DNA from 3 places in the Photobacterium sanguinicancri genome. Region 2 is predicted to be linked to each of the others. Evidence: riboswitches for the same ligand, from Rfam matches in the RefSeq annotation. Region 2 holds a riboswitch; each other region holds the start of a gene.
The links. A riboswitch is a leader RNA that binds a small molecule or an ion and turns the genes downstream of it on or off. The one in region 2 is predicted to bind lysine.
Positions count from the first base shown of each region.

Region 1 (5,901 bases), 710 kb from region 2:
ATGTTGTCAGCCAAAGCAGGTGATCACATGGTTACCTGCTTTTTATTTATAAAACTGGATCGTTTTTTGAATCATTATTAATGGACGCAACATGACAGTGCTACATATCCAAGGAACCCGGCTTGCTCAACCAGGGATCAGTAAACCTTTGGTTAAACCTTTTCTCGCGGCCCTTTGTGCGCTGTTCGTACATGCGCTGTTATATTTCCAACACAACCCAGGGGGATCAGGGTTAGAACTCCCCTTTAATGCCACCAGCTGGATGCCCTTTAGCTTTGCGATTGGTGTAGGTTTACTTGAAATCAGCCGCCAACGTATTTGGCGCTACACTCGCTTAACGATCGTATTGTTCATTTGCTGCATTTTATTGTCGATTCCTATGCTATACGACAACGCAGATATTGCAGCGGTCAGTGATCGCATCATTGGTTTATGGGCCGGTTTTTTGTTCTTTGTTGCCCTGCAACAATTCGCGTTCACCCCAAGTCGCCGCCAACTCATTTTATGGTTTATCCTATTAGGCATTCTGACTCAGACCTTATTTGGCTGGTATCAATACTTATGGATAGAACCGAATAACGCCTTTGGCTTTGATCCAACCCAAAGTCGTCCGCACGGTATTTTCCAACAGCCTAATGTCATGGCCAGCTTCTTAGCGACAGGACTCGTGCTTTCAGGATACTTACTTGCACGTATGCCGATGTACCGTGGTAAATGGTCGTTCCAACAACTGCTGCTACTTATTACGCCTGTACTGATTATTCCAATTCTTATCGTGCTGAGTTCTCGCACGGGTTGGCTTGGCGCAATTGTCGGTGTTGCGTTACTGATCCCTTACCTCAAACAATTCGCCGCTAAAGCACAGTGGCGGATGTGGCTATTGATGATCGTACTCGGTCTAACGACGTCTTATGCTGTAAATCAACACTCACAAATAGAGACCAATACAAATAAGATCACATTATCTGATGTACGCAGCACAATTACACCTCAAGCTATTAAGATGTTCACCACTGAGCCCTTAACAGGTTATGGCTACGGCACTTTTGAAGTGTCTTACCTTACCCAAACAGCCCGTTGGCATCACGCAGATCCATCGCAACCTGCGGGATTGCCGGCACTTGATCATCCACACAATGAGTTAACCTTTTGGGCTGCTGAAGGTGGCATAGTGCCACTTATCGTATTACTGATTGCAGCCGCTGCGGTTATATTTAAAATTAAAAAAGCCCGTGATGGCACGCAGTTAGCACTTGTCGCTCTGTTTTTCCCAATCACACTGCATACCCAATTAGAGTATCCGTTTTATCACTCGCTGGTACATTGGGTGATCTTTATTATTCTGATCTACTGGGTGGATAACCTCACCGCGAAATACCATAAAAAAGGACTGAATTACGTATTAGGGATAAAGGTCAGTGCCTTACTCATTCCGCTACTCGTCAGTAGTTATATGATCACCACCCTATATTCAGGTCGTATGCTGACAAAGTTTGAAAGCACCTTACCGTTAAATATCGATTATTTAATGAAGGTCAATAACCCTTGGGCCTGGAAACACCGCTATGAGTGGGCATTACATCAGCCCCAGCTTGAACTGGCTCAAACGCTGAATAAACCCGAATTGATTGAAGAATATATTCGCTGGGCGACCGTGAAAGCAAAAACATGGCCACGGGAACAACTGTATGGCAACTTAATATTGTCTTATTGCTTACTCGGAGATAACGCTCATGCCGAACAGATCTATCAAGAGGCTAAGTTCTTATTTCCTGAGGGTGATTTCAGTGATGCACTCGCGGTTCAATCGTTGAGTGAGCTATCAGATGTCACATCAGCAGCTAAACCTGCCGTTGAATAACCCTCTTTTCGCCACCTATCGATCATTTAACATATAAAAATGGCGACCATAACGGTCGCCATTTCTACATCACTGTCTCATCGTACTATTTCAAGGTACTTTCTAATGCTTTTAAACACAGAGCGACATTCTCGTTCCGTGCTGCATACCCCATCAAGCCAATACGCCATGCTTTACCCGCTAATGCACCTAGGCCAGCCCCTATTTCAAGGTTATATCGCATCAGTAAGGTCTTTCTCACTTCGGCATCATCTACACCATCAGGAATATAAATAGCGTTTAATTGCGGTAAACGGTGTTCTTCTGCCACCACAAATTGAATACCGAGTTGCTCAAGACCTTCACGTAAAGCTAAGTGCGCATCTTGATGACGCTGCCAGGCATTTTCTAAGCCTTCTTGCTGCAATAATACTAACGCTTCATGTAATGCATAAAGGCTATTCACTGGCGCGGTATGGTGGTAGCTACGCTTACCTTCCCCACTCCAATAACCCAGTACTAAGCTTTGATCCAAAAACCAGCTCTGAACAGGGGTCGTACGCGCTTCTATCTTATCGATAGCGCGTTGTGAGAACGTCAGTGGTGATAATCCCGGAACACAAGATAAACATTTCTGACTGCCAGAATAGACAGCATCAAGTTGCCACTCATCCACCAGCAAAGGAACCCCACCCAGAGATGTCACTGCATCAACTATGGTTAAGCAATCATGCTGACGTGCGATTTCTGCGATTGCCTTTGCATCACTCAATGCCCCTGTTGATGTTTCGGCATGCACAAAAGCGACCACTTTAGCGTCGGGGTGCTGTACCAACGCTTGTTCAACCAATGCGGGATCAACGGGCTCTCCCCATGCGTTATCAACAATAACCGCCTCACCACCACAGCGAATTACGTTCTCGCGCATACGATCGCCAAATACCCCATTGCGACATACAATGACTTTATCGCCTGGTTCAACCAAGTTAACAAAACACGCTTCCATCCCCGCACTTCCCGGCGCAGAGACCGCAATCGTAAAGCTATTTTTGGTCTGAAATGCGTACTGTAATAACTGCTTTAGTTCATCCATCATACCAATGAAACTCGGATCAAGGTGACCAACAGTCGGACGACTTAACGCTTGTAATACTTGTGGGTAGATATCGGATGGACCAGGCCCCATCAAAGTACGTTGAGGTGGGTAGAAGCTTCCTATTGTCATTGTAATTCTCCTTAAAAGGTATCTGACGCTTATGTGTAGTTATATATCAGAATAATGTAGGTCGATGTTTATCTTTGTTTCAAAGCTCGCGATTTCGGTTTACCTACACAAGTTATTTCAATTTATTTGCATAATCAATCATTGATGTATTGACAACCCCACCATAAATCCTATTGAATGGCTATTCAGTTTTTGTTCATCCTGCTGATATTCTCAGCAGGTAAAAACAGAAGAGGAGCGTTACCCAGGTATTTGTTTGGCGGGGCCCCACCCCAATGCCAAGCTAAGAGGGGGAGTAACGCCGAGATATGTCCGAACAGGGGATCGGCTATATCGGCTTTGAAGGTTGAATCCTTCTGGCTGTCATATTTTGCCTTTTGAATGGAATCAAAAAGGTCTGATATGGGGAGCTTCTGGTTGTCGTGATTTTTATCCGTTCACCGTTTGATACTGCTACAGTACTAGCAGCACCTCCCGCTTATTTCATCCGATTCCTATACTTTATGCTGTTTTTAGGAGACATGTTTTGAGCCCGACTGTATCACCCTCAACATCACCAGCCCTGACCGTCGCTAAGTTTGGTGGCACTAGTGTTGCCGACTTTAATGCGATGCAGCGTAGTGCTCACATTGTGGCAAATAGCCCAGCAACACGCCTTGTCTTGATCAGCGCATGCTCTGGGGTCACCAACTTGCTAGTAGAATTATCTCAGGGCATTGCAGATAATGCATTACGTCAGCAGCGACTCCAAACCCTGAACGATACCCACCAATCCGTGCTCGATCAACTTCAGTCACCTGAAATCCCAGCCGCCGCTATCCAAGTTCTATTAGAGAATATAGCTGCACTTTCAGAGCAAGCCATTGAGCAACCGAGTGCTGCGATTACCGATCAATTAGTAGCAAATGGCGAACTACTCTCGACCCATTTATTTACACAAATTCTTCGAGAGCAAGGTATTGATGCAATTCGATTCGATATCCGCCAAGTGATGCGAACGGACAGTCAACACGGCAAAGCCATTCCTAACCCCACTGCGATTCGTCAACTCAGTAACGATCACCTCCGCAGCCAATTACAGCATCACGTTGTGGTTAGCCAAGGGTTTATTGGTTCTGATGAGAGCAACCACACGACAACTCTAGGTCGTGGCGGCAGTGATTACAGTGCCGCATTAATGGCAGAGGCAATCAATGCAACCACCTTAGAAATTTGGACCGATGTGCCAGGGATGTACACCACAGATCCTCGTATTACCGCCAAAGCACAACCCATTAAAGAAATCAGCTTTAGCGAAGCCTCTGAAATGGCCAATTTCGGAGCGAAAATTCTCCACCCCTCAACCTTAGTTCCTGCGATACGCCAACAAATTCCAGTTTTTGTTGGCTCGTCAAAAGCACCAGGGCAAGGAGGGACTTGGATTCGACAAACAGTTAGCGATGCACCTCTTTTTCGAGCGGTAGCACTACGTTGCAACCAAACTATGGTGACGCTCACTAGTTTGAATATGTTCCATGCTTATGGTTTTCTCGCTGAAGTCTTTCGTATTTTAGCTGAGCATAAAATATCGGTTGATTTAATTACGACATCAGAAGTTAGCGTTTCACTGACACTGGATCAAACCGATACGGCAGGTGGTGCTCCGACACTACCACAAGCAGCAATTGAAGCTCTGAACGAATGGTGCCGAGTAGAAGTAGAGCAAGGGCTCTGCTTAGTCGCATTGATTGGTAACCAAATGAGCCATATCCAAGGCTCTGTGAGTCAAGTATTTGGTTCTCTCGATGATTATCAGCTTCGGATGGTCTGCTATGGCGCAAGCCCGCACAATCTCTGTTTCTTGATTGATCAAGACAATGCGAAGCCAATCGTGCAACAGCTACATCAGCAATTATTTGAAGAGCATTAAGCTCTCATAATAGATAAAAAATAAAAAGGCACTCTGTGAGTGCCTTTCCATTTTAATGCGTAAGGGTAATCGCTATAAATTTGGCCCTAACCACTTTTCAGCCTCTTCTAATGTCCAACCTTTTCGTTGTGCATAGTCTTCCGCCTGATCCTTCTGAATTTGTGCGACTGCAAAATAACGAGATTCTGGGTGAGAGAAGTACCAACCTGAAACTGCAGCTCCCGGCCACATCGCATAGCTTTCAGTTAACGTCATTCCAGCATTTTGTTCAGGTTCTAGCAGTGACCAAATCGCGCCTTTTTCAGTATGTTCTGGACATGCAGGGTAACCCGGTGCAGGGCGAATGCCCTGATATTTCTCTCGGATCAAATCATCATTAGTCAGCTCTTCATCAGGGGAGAACCCCCATAGTTCTGTGCGTACTTTTCTATGTAAACATTCAGCAAATGCTTCCGCCAATCGATCCGCAACGGCTTGGATCATGATGGCATTATAATCGTCACCCGCTTCTTTAAATTGCTCGGCAATGTCATATTCACCAATACCACCAGTTACCGCAAACGCACCAATCCAATCAGGCTTATTACTTTTCTTCGGTGCAATATAGTCCGACAGACAGTAGTTAGCCCCTTTGGTTTTCTTTGTCTGCTGACGTAAACCATGCAGCACTGTTAATACTTCCGTGCGAGTGTCGTCGGTATATACTTCAACGTCATCGCCAATGTTATTAGCCGGGAATAAGCCACAAACACCATTTGCTTTGATCATGCCTTTTTGTTCGATCTCATCCAATAATGCATTCGCATCATTAAACAAACGCTGTGCTTCTTCCCCTACCACTTCATGGCGTAAAATCGTCGGGTATTTACCACTTAGCGACCAAGTCATGAAAAAGGGTGTCCAATCGATATATTGGCGTAATTCCGC
Region 1 covers NZ_AP024850.1:319,231-325,131, reverse strand. The annotation lists gene OCU87_RS01570 (PglL family O-oligosaccharyltransferase) at 92-1,861, shown strand; gene OCU87_RS01565 (pyridoxal-phosphate-dependent aminotransferase family protein) at 1,947-3,065, opposite strand; lysine riboswitch at 3,288-3,486, shown strand; gene lysC (lysine-sensitive aspartokinase 3) at 3,676-4,974, shown strand; gene metH (methionine synthase) at 5,047-5,901, opposite strand, start outside.
Region 1: linked by a shared signal. The riboswitch ahead of lysC (lysine-sensitive aspartokinase 3) and the one ahead of OCU87_RS05115 (Na+/H+ antiporter NhaC family protein) in region 2 are both predicted to bind lysine.

Region 2 (5,901 bases):
GTGGGCGAAGAAGGTGTTGAAGTCGCGCTTGCGGCAACGTCGGGTGATAAGGCGGAATTAGTTAACGAATCTGCTGATTTGCTTTATCACTTAATTGTATTACTGCAGGACCAAGGTTTATCGCTATCTGACATAACTAAACGTTTAGAAGAACGCCATAATAAGTAAATTATTGATAAGCCGCATTTAGATGCAGGATATGCATAAATAGCAAAAAGCCCGTAACGACAACTATTTATAGTCACGTTACGGGCTTTTTATTAAATCTTAATCCGCCCTTTAGGTAATGTAATTAACGACCTAAGGCTTCTTTATAATGTCGACGGCATACCGACACATAACGGTCATTTCCACCAATAACCACTTGATCACCATCAGCAATCGCTTGTCCGGTTTCATCCTGGCGAATCACCATATTCGCTTTACGCCCACAGTGACAAATTGTTTTTAATTCAACCAACTTATCAGCCCAAGATAATAAATAACGGCTGCCTTCAAATAACTCACCACGGAAGTCACTACGTAAACCGTAGCATAATACCGGGATATGTAACTTATCGACCACCTCGGTTAACTGATATACCTGTTCTTTACTCAAGAATTGGCATTCATCAATCAACACACAATCAATTCTCTGCCCATCATGAATCGTCGCAATGCGATCAAATAAGTTATCATCATTGGTAAAAAGCTCGGCTTCTTCTTGTAAACCAATACGCGATGTCACTTTACCCTTACCAAAACGATCATCAAGTGCCGCAGTGAAAATAACAGGTGTCATACCACGTTCGCGATAATTAAATGAAGATTGAAGTAATGTGGTTGATTTACCTGCATTCATTGCAGAGTAATAAAAGTACATCTGGGCCATGAGGCTTTCCTAGTCATCTGGGTGAAGAAAGTGCGGACGAGATGCTACATAAAATACGCGAATAATTAAAGTCACACGCAACGATAGACACAAGTTTTTACGACTTTACCCATGTTATAAGAAATAGCGTCCATAAAAAAACCAGCACCTCACAATGCTGGTTTTTAATCATTCACAAATGTTATTAGATGTGCTTATACACCACACATTGTATCACCAGTTAAACATTCACTGGTGATGACAATCGACGGCGAGATAACCACCCTAAGAAAGTACATACAATAATGAAGGCTAATGTCGCCGCCAAGAAAGAGACCGCTAAAGAATCGGTAAAACCGAGTACAACGAAACCAATAGCGGATACAAGGGCAACCGCCAACGCGTAAGGTAACTGCGTTGATACGTGATCGATATGATGACAACGCGCCCCTGTTGAAGACAGGATGGTGGTATCTGAAATAGGAGAACAATGGTCACCAAATACAGAACCAGCCAATACTGCCGCCAGCATAGGAAGCATTAAGGCAATATCGGTGGCACCAGCAAGATCACCTGCAATAGGAAGCATGATACCAAACGTACCCCATGACGTGCCGGTCGAGAATGCCATCACACCCGCCAAGGCAAACAAAATCACAGGAAGTAGCATTGGGTTAACATTGCCTTGTACCAAGGTAGAAAGGTATTTACCCGTTTCCATATCCCCGATAACGCTACCAATACTCCAAGCAAATAGTAGGATTAAGATTGCACCAAACATTGATTTAGCACCAATCCACAATGTATGCGCGACATCTGGAACAGGAATACGCTGACGAATAACTGGAATTAGCGCAGCTATAAAACCAATTAAACCACCGTAGCACAATGATAAACCCACATCGGTATTTTCAAATGCACCAAGTAGATTAAATGCTATACCGTCAGCCGCTAACGCTTGATAGCCCGTAAAGATCAAGAAGAAGAAAGTAGAAATAATAAGAGCAATAATTGGCATAACCAAGTCGGCTACACGTCCATTTTCACTTTCTTCTATTTCTAACTCATCATTGAGATCTTTCGCTTTATTGTCATCGTCACCATCATCAAACCCATGACCACGACTGGCTTCTAATTCATGTTTAAGCATTGGACCCACATCAATTTGGAACCAAGAGACCACAAACACCATTAGCAAAGCAAACACAGCATAAAAATTCATTGGTGCCAGCTGCATGAAAGCACTTAACGCGGAATATTCAGTCACACCATGTGAAACTAAAATACCGCCAACAATCGTAATGATGTATGCCCCCCAACTTGATGCTGGCATCAATACACACATAGGAGCAGCTGTTGAATCAAGAATATACGCCAGCTTTGCACGAGATACATAGTAGCGATCGGTCACTGGGCGGGCAATTGCACCTACTGCTAGGCTATTAAAATAGTCGTCTACAAAAATGAACACGCCTAAAAATGCAGCAAGAAGCTTAGAGCCTCGTTTAGTTTTAATCCGAGTTTGTGCCCATTCTGCAAAAGCACGTGTGCCACCAGATAAGGTTAATAAAGCCGTCGTCATTCCTAATAGAATAAGGAAAGCAACAATACTCATGTTCCAGCTATTTATTGCGCCGTCATCAATGAATAAACCAGCAACGGTGGTTCCGATATAACTTGTTGAATGAGTGAAGGAAAAGTCTGTAAGTAATAGTGCGCCAAGAGCAACACCCATACCCAGCGAAAGTAAAACGCGACGCGTTAAAATCGCTAAACCTAGTGCCACCAATGGGGGCAATAACGAAATGGAGGAATTTGAAAAATCTACAATATTCATGATCTCTACTACAACCGATCTGGTTGGAGATCTACTGCTGGCACAATTGTGCCATGATGAGATGCCGATAAGGAGAGCTGAAAGCTCCCCGACCCCACAGTAGCGCTCCATAGTTAATGTAATTATATACTATGGCAGTGTTGCCTCTATTCGATGACAACCCCAGCAAGAATGTTTGATACTCATTTCTCACTTCGGCATTGGCTCCTTTCATTTGCTATCAACGGAATCACCTCCAGCAAATTACTTATAGACAATGCACCTCTACCCTTTAGAAGGTACAAACCATTCTACGGAATCGAATCAAAGATGCAATAAGTTAAGGTGAATTTTTTAACATAAACAGTGAATAATTTTACCAGCGAGCTCAAAAATCGCACAACCCAAAGAAGCATTAAGTTACTAGCATTGTCTATTTAGGGCTTGGCTATTATCCATTCGATTTTATAGCTAGGTCACATTTACTTTAAAACAACATAAATCTAATTAAAGAAAATCACGAAAATCTCAATTTAATAATTATTAATAACTTTAATTAATAATTTGTTTGGCAAATTAGGTGTGAAGTATTACTATTGCACTTATTAACTTTTGACTGCTATTCTTATTTCAAGCCAGTTTAAACGAACAGGAAATAAAAAATGTCTGATGCATTAAAAGCACTATTAAACCTACGTAGCCTTCGTGCTCTTGCTCGCGAATATACTCTAGAGCAACTTCAAGAAGGTCTTGAAAAACTTCAAGCTGTCGTTTCAGAACGTGAAGAATCAGAAGCTGAAGAAATCGCTAAAGAGAATGAACGTACAGAGAAACTTAATCAATACCGTGAAATGCTACTAGCTGACGGTATCGACCCAGAAGAACTATTAGGTTCTGCTGGTGGCGCTAAAGCACCAAAAGCAAAACGCGCTGCTCGTCCTGCTAAATATAAATTCGTTGATGAAAATGGCGAAGAAAAAACATGGACAGGCCAAGGTCGTACACCTTCTGCGCTAAAAACTGCGCTTGACCAAGGTCGCTCTCTAGAAGAATTTGAAATTTAATTTCTTATTCTTGATAAAAACCCAGCACAGCCTGGGTTTTTTTGTATCCAAAATCAGCGTGTTCCACTTCTTAATCATATTCATCGTTATTATAATAATAGGGATAAGCAACTCAGATAATATCTTCCCACTATAACCAACCAGCCCCCTCAGGCACATTTCCTGTACCTAACCTTACTGATATTTAATCTAACGAGTAACTAAACATCACGCTAGCTTATAGAGCACAGTGTAAACACTAATGTATTCAGATTTAAAATAACCTCTCTATTCAGTTTGTAATTAGAACGTCTTGCTGCAGCAACAGCCTTAGATCTAGGCTATCTTCTTCAGATATTACCAGCCTCTGCATTAGATAATTGCAATGAACACTCCCACTCCATTGATAGTCCATACAAAAAAGCCAGAGCAACAGGCTCTGACTTTTAACTATATATCATATGCTTTTAACGAATTCGATCAGCCAAATGACTGACGGCTAGAGCAAAATAATGCGAACGATTCCACTTCAGCAGTGCTTGATAATTACCGTAAATCAAATAAGCACGACCATGTTGGTCATCTGGCTGTATCAACCACGCGTTAATATCTACATTAGGTAAAGCGCCACCATCTAACTTTCGAACACCTAAAGCTTGCCATTCAGTTAGCGTTTTCGCTTTCTCTGATTGCACGCCTTTCAGCTCTTCAGGAAGATTCGGAATACTGACTTGTCGACCCCAAGTATAAGTATCATCCCAACCTGATTTACTCAAATAATTAGCGGCAGAAGCAAAGACATCGGCTTGAGTATTCCAAATATCAACGCGGCCATCATTATTTCCATCAACGGCAAAGGTCAAAAACGAGGTCGGCATAAACTGAGGTTGCCCCATCGCCCCCGCCCATGAACCTTTCATATTTTTCGCACTAATATGGCCTTCATCAAGTATTTGTAACGCAGCCATCACTTGCTTACGGAAAAAAGCCTCTCGGCGCCCTTCATAAGCTAATGTCGAAAGCGCTTCAATCACATTGTAATTGCCCATTAAGCGGCCAAAGTTACTCTCAACACCCCAAAGTGCAACAATGAAACGTGGCTGAACACCATATTTCTTTCCCACAGCCTCAAGCGTATCTTTATGTTCTTGATACCGCTGATTCGCTTGTTTTACTTTCCAGTCAGGTACTGCACGTGGAATATACTCGTCCAACGTGAGTTTTTTTTCTGGCTGATTCTTATCGGCTTTAACTGCGCGTTCGGTAAAAGTGATCCCATCAAAAGCAGCGGTAATCGTATCAGCACTAATGCCTGATTCTTTTGCCTCCGCTTTTAAGCTTTCAACGTATTTATCAAACCCTTCATCCGCAAATGCAGCGGTGGATGTACCTATTCCTATGGCCACTAAGACCGAAATCAAACGCTTATACATATAAACCTTAAGACTTTAGAGCCGCCTTGGCTGCTTTATATTCATCTAATAAGTTAGTCACTGGTGGTGGTAATTGTAGATAAAAACCGACAGTGGCTAAATCTGATTTTACTTTTTCAATGTCCGCGCCCGCTAATTTGCGATCGCCAGCTAACTTCACCACCATAACAAGTTGTGGTGTACCAAATGTTGCGAGTAACGTTTCAGGCACAGCTGAGAAATCGTCCTTCTTAATAACATATAGGTAAGTGTTTTCTTTTTTTGGACTTTTATAGATTGAACAAAACATTTTGCTGCCTGTTAGTTACGCCCTTAATAACATCTGACCTTATAACTTAGATTTCATTCCCTCTTGGAATGAATGTTTTTGCTGATCAGATGAGAGCTTTGTCTGAATTTACAATGCAAGAGCAAGGATAGCTTGCTGATATACAGTTTGGAATATAACATGCATATACCTATGTGATAACGTATCTGAACGGCTAATTTCGCTTCAGTCAGTAAAAGACTATGACTAAACAGGCAGAACTAAAAGGGAGCACATTCACGCTCTCAGCACTCCATCTGAGTAATGATGACATCCAACAGGCAACGGCTCACTTAAAAGAAAAAGTGGATCAAGCGCCAAATTTTTTTGCTGCCGCTCCCATTGTCATCGACATTTCAAATGCGGGCACTAATATAGACTTCAAACAGCTGAAAGCAGGCATCACTGAAGCTGGAATGATTCCTGTCGGTATCAGTGGTTGCAAAGATACA
Region 2 covers NZ_AP024850.1:1,031,777-1,037,677, reverse strand. The annotation lists gene hisIE (bifunctional phosphoribosyl-AMP cyclohydrolase/phosphoribosyl-ATP diphosphatase HisIE) at 1-168, shown strand, start outside; gene OCU87_RS05120 (thymidine kinase) at 293-871, opposite strand; gene OCU87_RS05115 (Na+/H+ antiporter NhaC family protein) at 1,092-2,687, opposite strand; lysine riboswitch at 2,780-2,962, opposite strand; gene OCU87_RS05110 (H-NS family histone-like protein) at 3,329-3,730, shown strand; gene OCU87_RS05105 (lytic murein transglycosylase) at 4,177-5,142, opposite strand; gene OCU87_RS05100 (YcgL domain-containing protein) at 5,150-5,431, opposite strand; gene minC (septum site-determining protein MinC) at 5,653-5,901, shown strand, end outside.

Region 3 (5,901 bases), 390 kb from region 2:
AATGCGTGAAAATGTTGTGATAGGTGACGATAGTTTGGGTCGGATTACTATTAGGTCAAGCGCAGAGTAAAGGCATAGATTAAGGTGAGGAAGGTCTGATACAAAAATCCCCCGCGAGTGACAGGGGATTCATCTGAGCAAGCTATAACGTTGAAGAACAGATTTTAGTCTTGTGTTAAACCAATAAGTGCTTCTTGTGTTGAAGATAGCTGTTGCGTGCCTGACTGATCTAAACCAAGTTCTTTGTGCGCTTCATCTGCAGTCATGCCCAGATGGCAGCGAAGGATATCAATTGCAACTTGGTAATTCTCTTGATCTGCCATTTTTCCTCCTTGATAGATATGACATTCGTTCTATATGCTATCGACAATAGCTAACTAGCATGATCTATGCAATACGACTAAGGTCTTATACTAATAAAAAAACACTTTGTTCAGCATTTAATCAGCTAGTGAGGTTAATTTGTAACTTAGTCTTAATATCTATTGTTGTATAGAAAACTCTTTCGATACAATGGGCTAGCGGTTATTGGTTAGAAGGGAAATGTATACTAGCTAACGAAAAGTAACAATTTGCTACTTTCACTTGTAATCACTTTGATCGACCATACTATATAGATAACTCGTTAAATGCTTTTTACGTATATACCAATCCAGTGTGTATACAGTTGTAATGGCATATTAACAATAAAGCTGTTGAAGCTTCTTTTATTGGAGAAAACTACAAATATGAAGCGTATTGCATTGTTTTTGGCAACCAACCTTGCCGTTATGTTGGTATTCAGTGTCGTCTTGAACATTGTTTATGCTGTCACAGGTATGCAGCCGGGTAGTCTTTCTGGCTTACTTGTTATGGCGGCACTATTTGGTTTTGGTGGCTCGCTGTTCTCTCTATTCATGTCGAAGAAGATGGCGTTGCGTTCAGTGGGCGGTTCAGTGATTGAACACCCTCGAAATGAAACTGAACATTGGCTAATTGAAACCGTTTCGCGTCAAGCGCAAAAAGCGGGCATCGGTATGCCAACGGTAGCGATTTACGACTCTGCTGACATCAATGCTTTTGCGACAGGTGCAAAGCGCGATGATTCATTGGTTGCGGTATCAACAGGTTTGATGCACAGCATGACTCGTGATGAAGCTGAAGCTGTACTAGCTCACGAAATTAGCCATATAGCGAATGGCGATATGGTGACGATGACCTTGATGCAAGGTGTAGTGAATACCTTTGTTATTTTCGTCTCTCGTTTAGTTGCTGGTGCTATCAGTGGCGTGAACAGTAACGATGAAGAAGGCGAGGGTGGTAGCTACATGACTTACTTTATCGTCTCTTCTATCATGGAAGTATTGTTCGGCTTCTTGGCGAGCATCTTGACCATGTGGTACAGCCGCCATCGTGAATTTAAGGCAGATGCAGGTTCGGCTCACCTAGTGGGTAAACAAAAGATGATTGCCGCGCTAGAGCGTTTGAAAATGAGCCAAGAACCACAACTTGAAGGTTCTATGATGGCATTTGGTATTAACGGTAAGAAGTCACTGTCTGAGCTATTCATGACACACCCACCGCTAGAAAAACGTATCGATGCACTACGCCGTGGTGAGCACCTTTAATCGGTAATTGATTAAGAGTTAGCTCTCGGAATATTGAAGCTACGCAGCTAGCAATAGAAGCGAGTGACAAGTACAAATCGAATGCCAGTCAGTTTTGCTGACTGGCATTTTTTGTTGCTGCTGATTTGATAATCTGACTTTCTGACTTTCTGACTTTCTGACTTTCTGACTTTCTGACTTTCTGACTTCGAAGGGATAATTGAATCTATCGTAGTTATGATAGGTAACGCTTAATGGGATACTAAGCCAGCTAAGTAATTTATCGTTTTTGCTGGTTAAAACACGCCCCTGACAATCGGGTTATAAATTTTGTAAGTCGAATAACGAACGACAAAATCTACGCTTTATTCTATGTGTCTTTTCCTACGTAACATCGATTAAGCAGAAAACTGCACACTGACTTATTTGAGTTGATATTGATGAGGGAGCCATAATGTCGATATAAAAAAAGAGCAAAGCCATGATAGCTTTGCTCTTCTATTTCAACCGTGGATAGCGTTGAGGGTAACTTGCTTAGTTCGTAACAGGTTCACTTGCCATAGCAGGTTGTACCTTGCGCATTGCAAAAATACAGAAACCTAAGAACCAGATACCACTGACGGCCAGACCTGCCCACGCAGAATGAGTGTAGCCAATTGCTAAGTAGCCTAGTAGTGCGCCAAACGCGACAGAGCAGGCGTATGGAAGTTGAGTCAGCACATGATCCATATGGTGGCAGCCTGCACCTGTTGCAGACAGAATACTGGTACTTGAGATTGGCGAACTGTGATCTCCAAATACCGCACCTGCTAGTACAGCAGACAGCATAGGTAGTAGCATCGCAATGTCACTTGCTGCTGCAATATCACCTGCGAGTGGCAGCATGATACCGAACGTACCCCAACTTGTACCTGTCGCAAACGCCATTGCACAAGATAAAACGAATACCAGCGCCGGTAACAATTCGATAGGTAAATTACCATTAGCCATAGACGCTAAGTAAATACCTGTTTGCATGTCGCGAACAACAGCACCAATAGTCCAAGCGAAGAATAAAATAACAATGGCAGGCATCATCGCAGAGATACCTTGAGGTGCAGCTTTAAGCCACGTACTTGCGCTCATTTTTAAGCGTAGTGCCAAACCAACTGAAACCACTAAACTACAAATCGCACCGTAAACCAGTGATGAACCAACATTGGTATTTTCAAATGAACCAATAACGCTAAATGCGCGGCCATTTGCGGCAAGTACTTCAGCGCCAGATTGCACCATAAAGAAAACAGTCGCAGCGGTTAGTGTGAAGATAGGCAATACCATATCAATCATGCCGCCTTTAGCATCTTCAGGTACTTCTACGTCTAGGCCTGCAGGTTTACCTTGTGATTCGTCCCAAAGCTGACCTTCTAGAGCTCTTGCTTCGTGCTTACGCATTGGGCCAATGTCTAACTGGAAGAAAATAACGCATATCACCATAACAAGGGTGAACACGGCGTATAAGTTCATTGGCATCATTTCTACAAACGCAGCGATAGGGCTTTGGTCTGTTACGTTATGTGCAACCATAATGCCACCGACAAGTGCGATGATATAAGCACCCCAAGATGAAATAGGCATCAAAACACAAACAGGAGCGGCAGTAGAGTCGAGTAGGTAAGCAAGTTTAGCGCGGGAGATTTTGAAGCGGTCTGTTACTGGGCGGCAAATAGCACCAACGGAAAGGCTATGGAAGAAATCATCAATAAAGAAAACAAACACCATTAAACCCGTTAGCGACTTAGCACTGCGGCGGTCTTTACAGCGAACCGAAGCCCAATCGGCAAAAGCTTGCGTTGCGCCAGAAACACTCATTAAGCTAATCAGCGCACCAAGCAATAACATGAAAATAATCATATTTACATTGTCGCCGTTTACCGTGCCGTCACTCCATACGATGGCTAAGACTTTGCCGACTAAATAGTGAAGGGTGTCTAGCGGCGAATAATGGTTAAGCATTAATGCACCAGCTGCGATACCTGTGCCGAGAGATAGCAAAACACGACGCGTGGAAACAGCAAGGATGACCGCTATCATAGCGGGCAGTACGGACCAAAGAGAGTCCGAAAAATCAAAAAGGTTCATGATCTCAGTTCACCTACAACATATAAGGTGGAGATCTACCGAAAGGACGAGTAACTAAGAAGCATAATAACGATCACTTGTTACCCCTTCTGGCAGCGCTCCATAGTAAAAACCTATGGCAGTTCTGTACCTATTCGGCACAGACCCAGCGACTGAGGTTGATAGTCACAGTCACTTCGGCGCTGGCTCCTTTCTCCGGCATCAAAGGAATCACCCTCCACTCGGATACTTTTAGGCAGCGCGCCTCTACTTTAGGGTTGGCAAACTCCATTATACCAATGAAATGCCTAGTGTTGGTATTATATGTGGTTGAATATTTTAGTCATCAAATAATCCGCTTTATTCACAGTTAAATGCAATTTTTTTGATTGTGATGATAAATATATCAAATAGATGATTGAGGATTGTTCGTTTTGTGAATGTCTCAGGTACTTTTTAGCAACAAAGTGTGCGCAGAGTTGTTGTTAGGCGGAGGTGATAAAATGGAGGGTGAACGTAGGGAAATATTGGCTGCATAAATTATTATGCAGCCAGGTGCTTACTGTTGTGCTATCTGAAAGCTTTATTACTACAGATTAACTGTACGCCACCTTCAAGCGAGCAACTGGTTTGCAGTTGATTGGAAGATGAAGTAATGCCGCAATGAAAGCCAGCACTACAGTCGACCACCAAATAGGTTCATACGAACCGTAGTAATCGTAAATTCGACCACCGACCCAAGCACCTAAGAAGCTACCCACTTGGTGTGTAAAGAAAACTAAACCGTATAAGGTTGATAAGTAGCGCGCGCCGAAGATCTGACGAACTAAGCCAGAGGTTAACGGCACTGTACCTAACCAACAAAAACCAATCGCACCACCAAATATTGCAGCGGTGTGCTCAGTAACAGGTAAAGTAACAAAGGCTGCAATAACCACAGTACGAACAAGGTACAGCGAAGTCATGACATAGCGTTTGTCAAACTTATCGCCCATTACGCCCCAAAAATACGATCCGAAGATATTAAAAATACCCACATAGGCTAATGCCATCGCGGCAATATTGCCGGGTAAGCCTTTATCGGCCAAATAGCTAGGTAAGTGGGTCGCAATAAACATCACATGAAAACCACATACGAAGAAACCCGCATGAATTAGCCAATAGCCTTTGTGGTTGAAGGCTTCAGACAATGCTTGTTTTAATGTTTGTGAATCTTCAACAGTACCGCCTTTATTGTTGGCACTTTCTGTTTTCATAAAGCTCGCGAATGCGATCATTAAACAGCAAGATAAAGCAAAGATTTGCAATGCGGTTTGCCAGTCAAAATGTGTCAGTAGCGATTGTGCACCAGGGATAACCGCAAACATACCAAACGAACCCGCAGAGGTGGTTAGGCCAAATGCTTTTGCTGTGTGTTCAGCAGGTACTACGCGTGCAATAGCCCCAAGTACGATCACATAGCTGGTTGCGCTTAAACCAAGGCCGATCAACATGCCAATAGTGACATAGAGCATGCTTGGCTCAGTCGCGATTGACGTTAGGTACAGTCCTGCACCATAGGCAACAGCCCCAAGCATAATAATGCGGCGTGGTCCCCAGCGATCCGATGCCATGCCAATAAAAGGTTGGAACATGCCAAATAACAGGTTTTGCAGGGCAATCGCAAAGCTAAAGAACTCACGGCCAGTTTGAAATGTATCTGAGATTGGCATCATGAAGATACCAAAAGATTGCCTAATCCCAAGGCTAAAAATTAATGTCCCTATTCCCATCCATACTAAAAGTGGAAAACGAAAAATACTCATTAATGGTGCTCTGTATGTGAATCCGAATTTGATTGATGACAACCAGCATGGACAGCATGCTGCGCGAGTGCATCTAACAAAGGCTGACAATGATGAACGCCAATAAGGGTAATGATGAGCAGTAAAACCATACGACTTAACTGCGCAAAAAGTGATTGTGAAAACATCAGTGCCTCATACGCGAAATTGCGAGGCGCGGATATTAAAGAAACGTAGCTAATGACACAAATGAATAAAAATCAGGAAGGTTATGCATAAAATGCATTGAATGAGAGAGGTTAACTTCTGTGAAAAATAAAGAAGGTTTCTTCAACGTTTTCTTTTCGAATTGCTGAAAAACTAACAGTTGAATCAAGTGCTTTGAAGCGGCAATGACGCAAACACGGTGCCAAAATGCTTGGTAGATTTTC
Region 3 covers NZ_AP024850.1:1,422,474-1,428,374, forward strand. The annotation lists gene OCU87_RS06830 (hypothetical protein) at 165-323, opposite strand; gene htpX (protease HtpX) at 729-1,607, shown strand; gene OCU87_RS06840 (Na+/H+ antiporter NhaC family protein) at 2,121-3,707, opposite strand; lysine riboswitch at 3,793-3,964, opposite strand; gene OCU87_RS06845 (MFS transporter) at 4,283-5,491, opposite strand; gene OCU87_RS06850 (hypothetical protein) at 5,491-5,658, opposite strand.
Region 3: linked by a shared signal. The riboswitch ahead of OCU87_RS06840 (Na+/H+ antiporter NhaC family protein) and the one ahead of OCU87_RS05115 (Na+/H+ antiporter NhaC family protein) in region 2 are both predicted to bind lysine.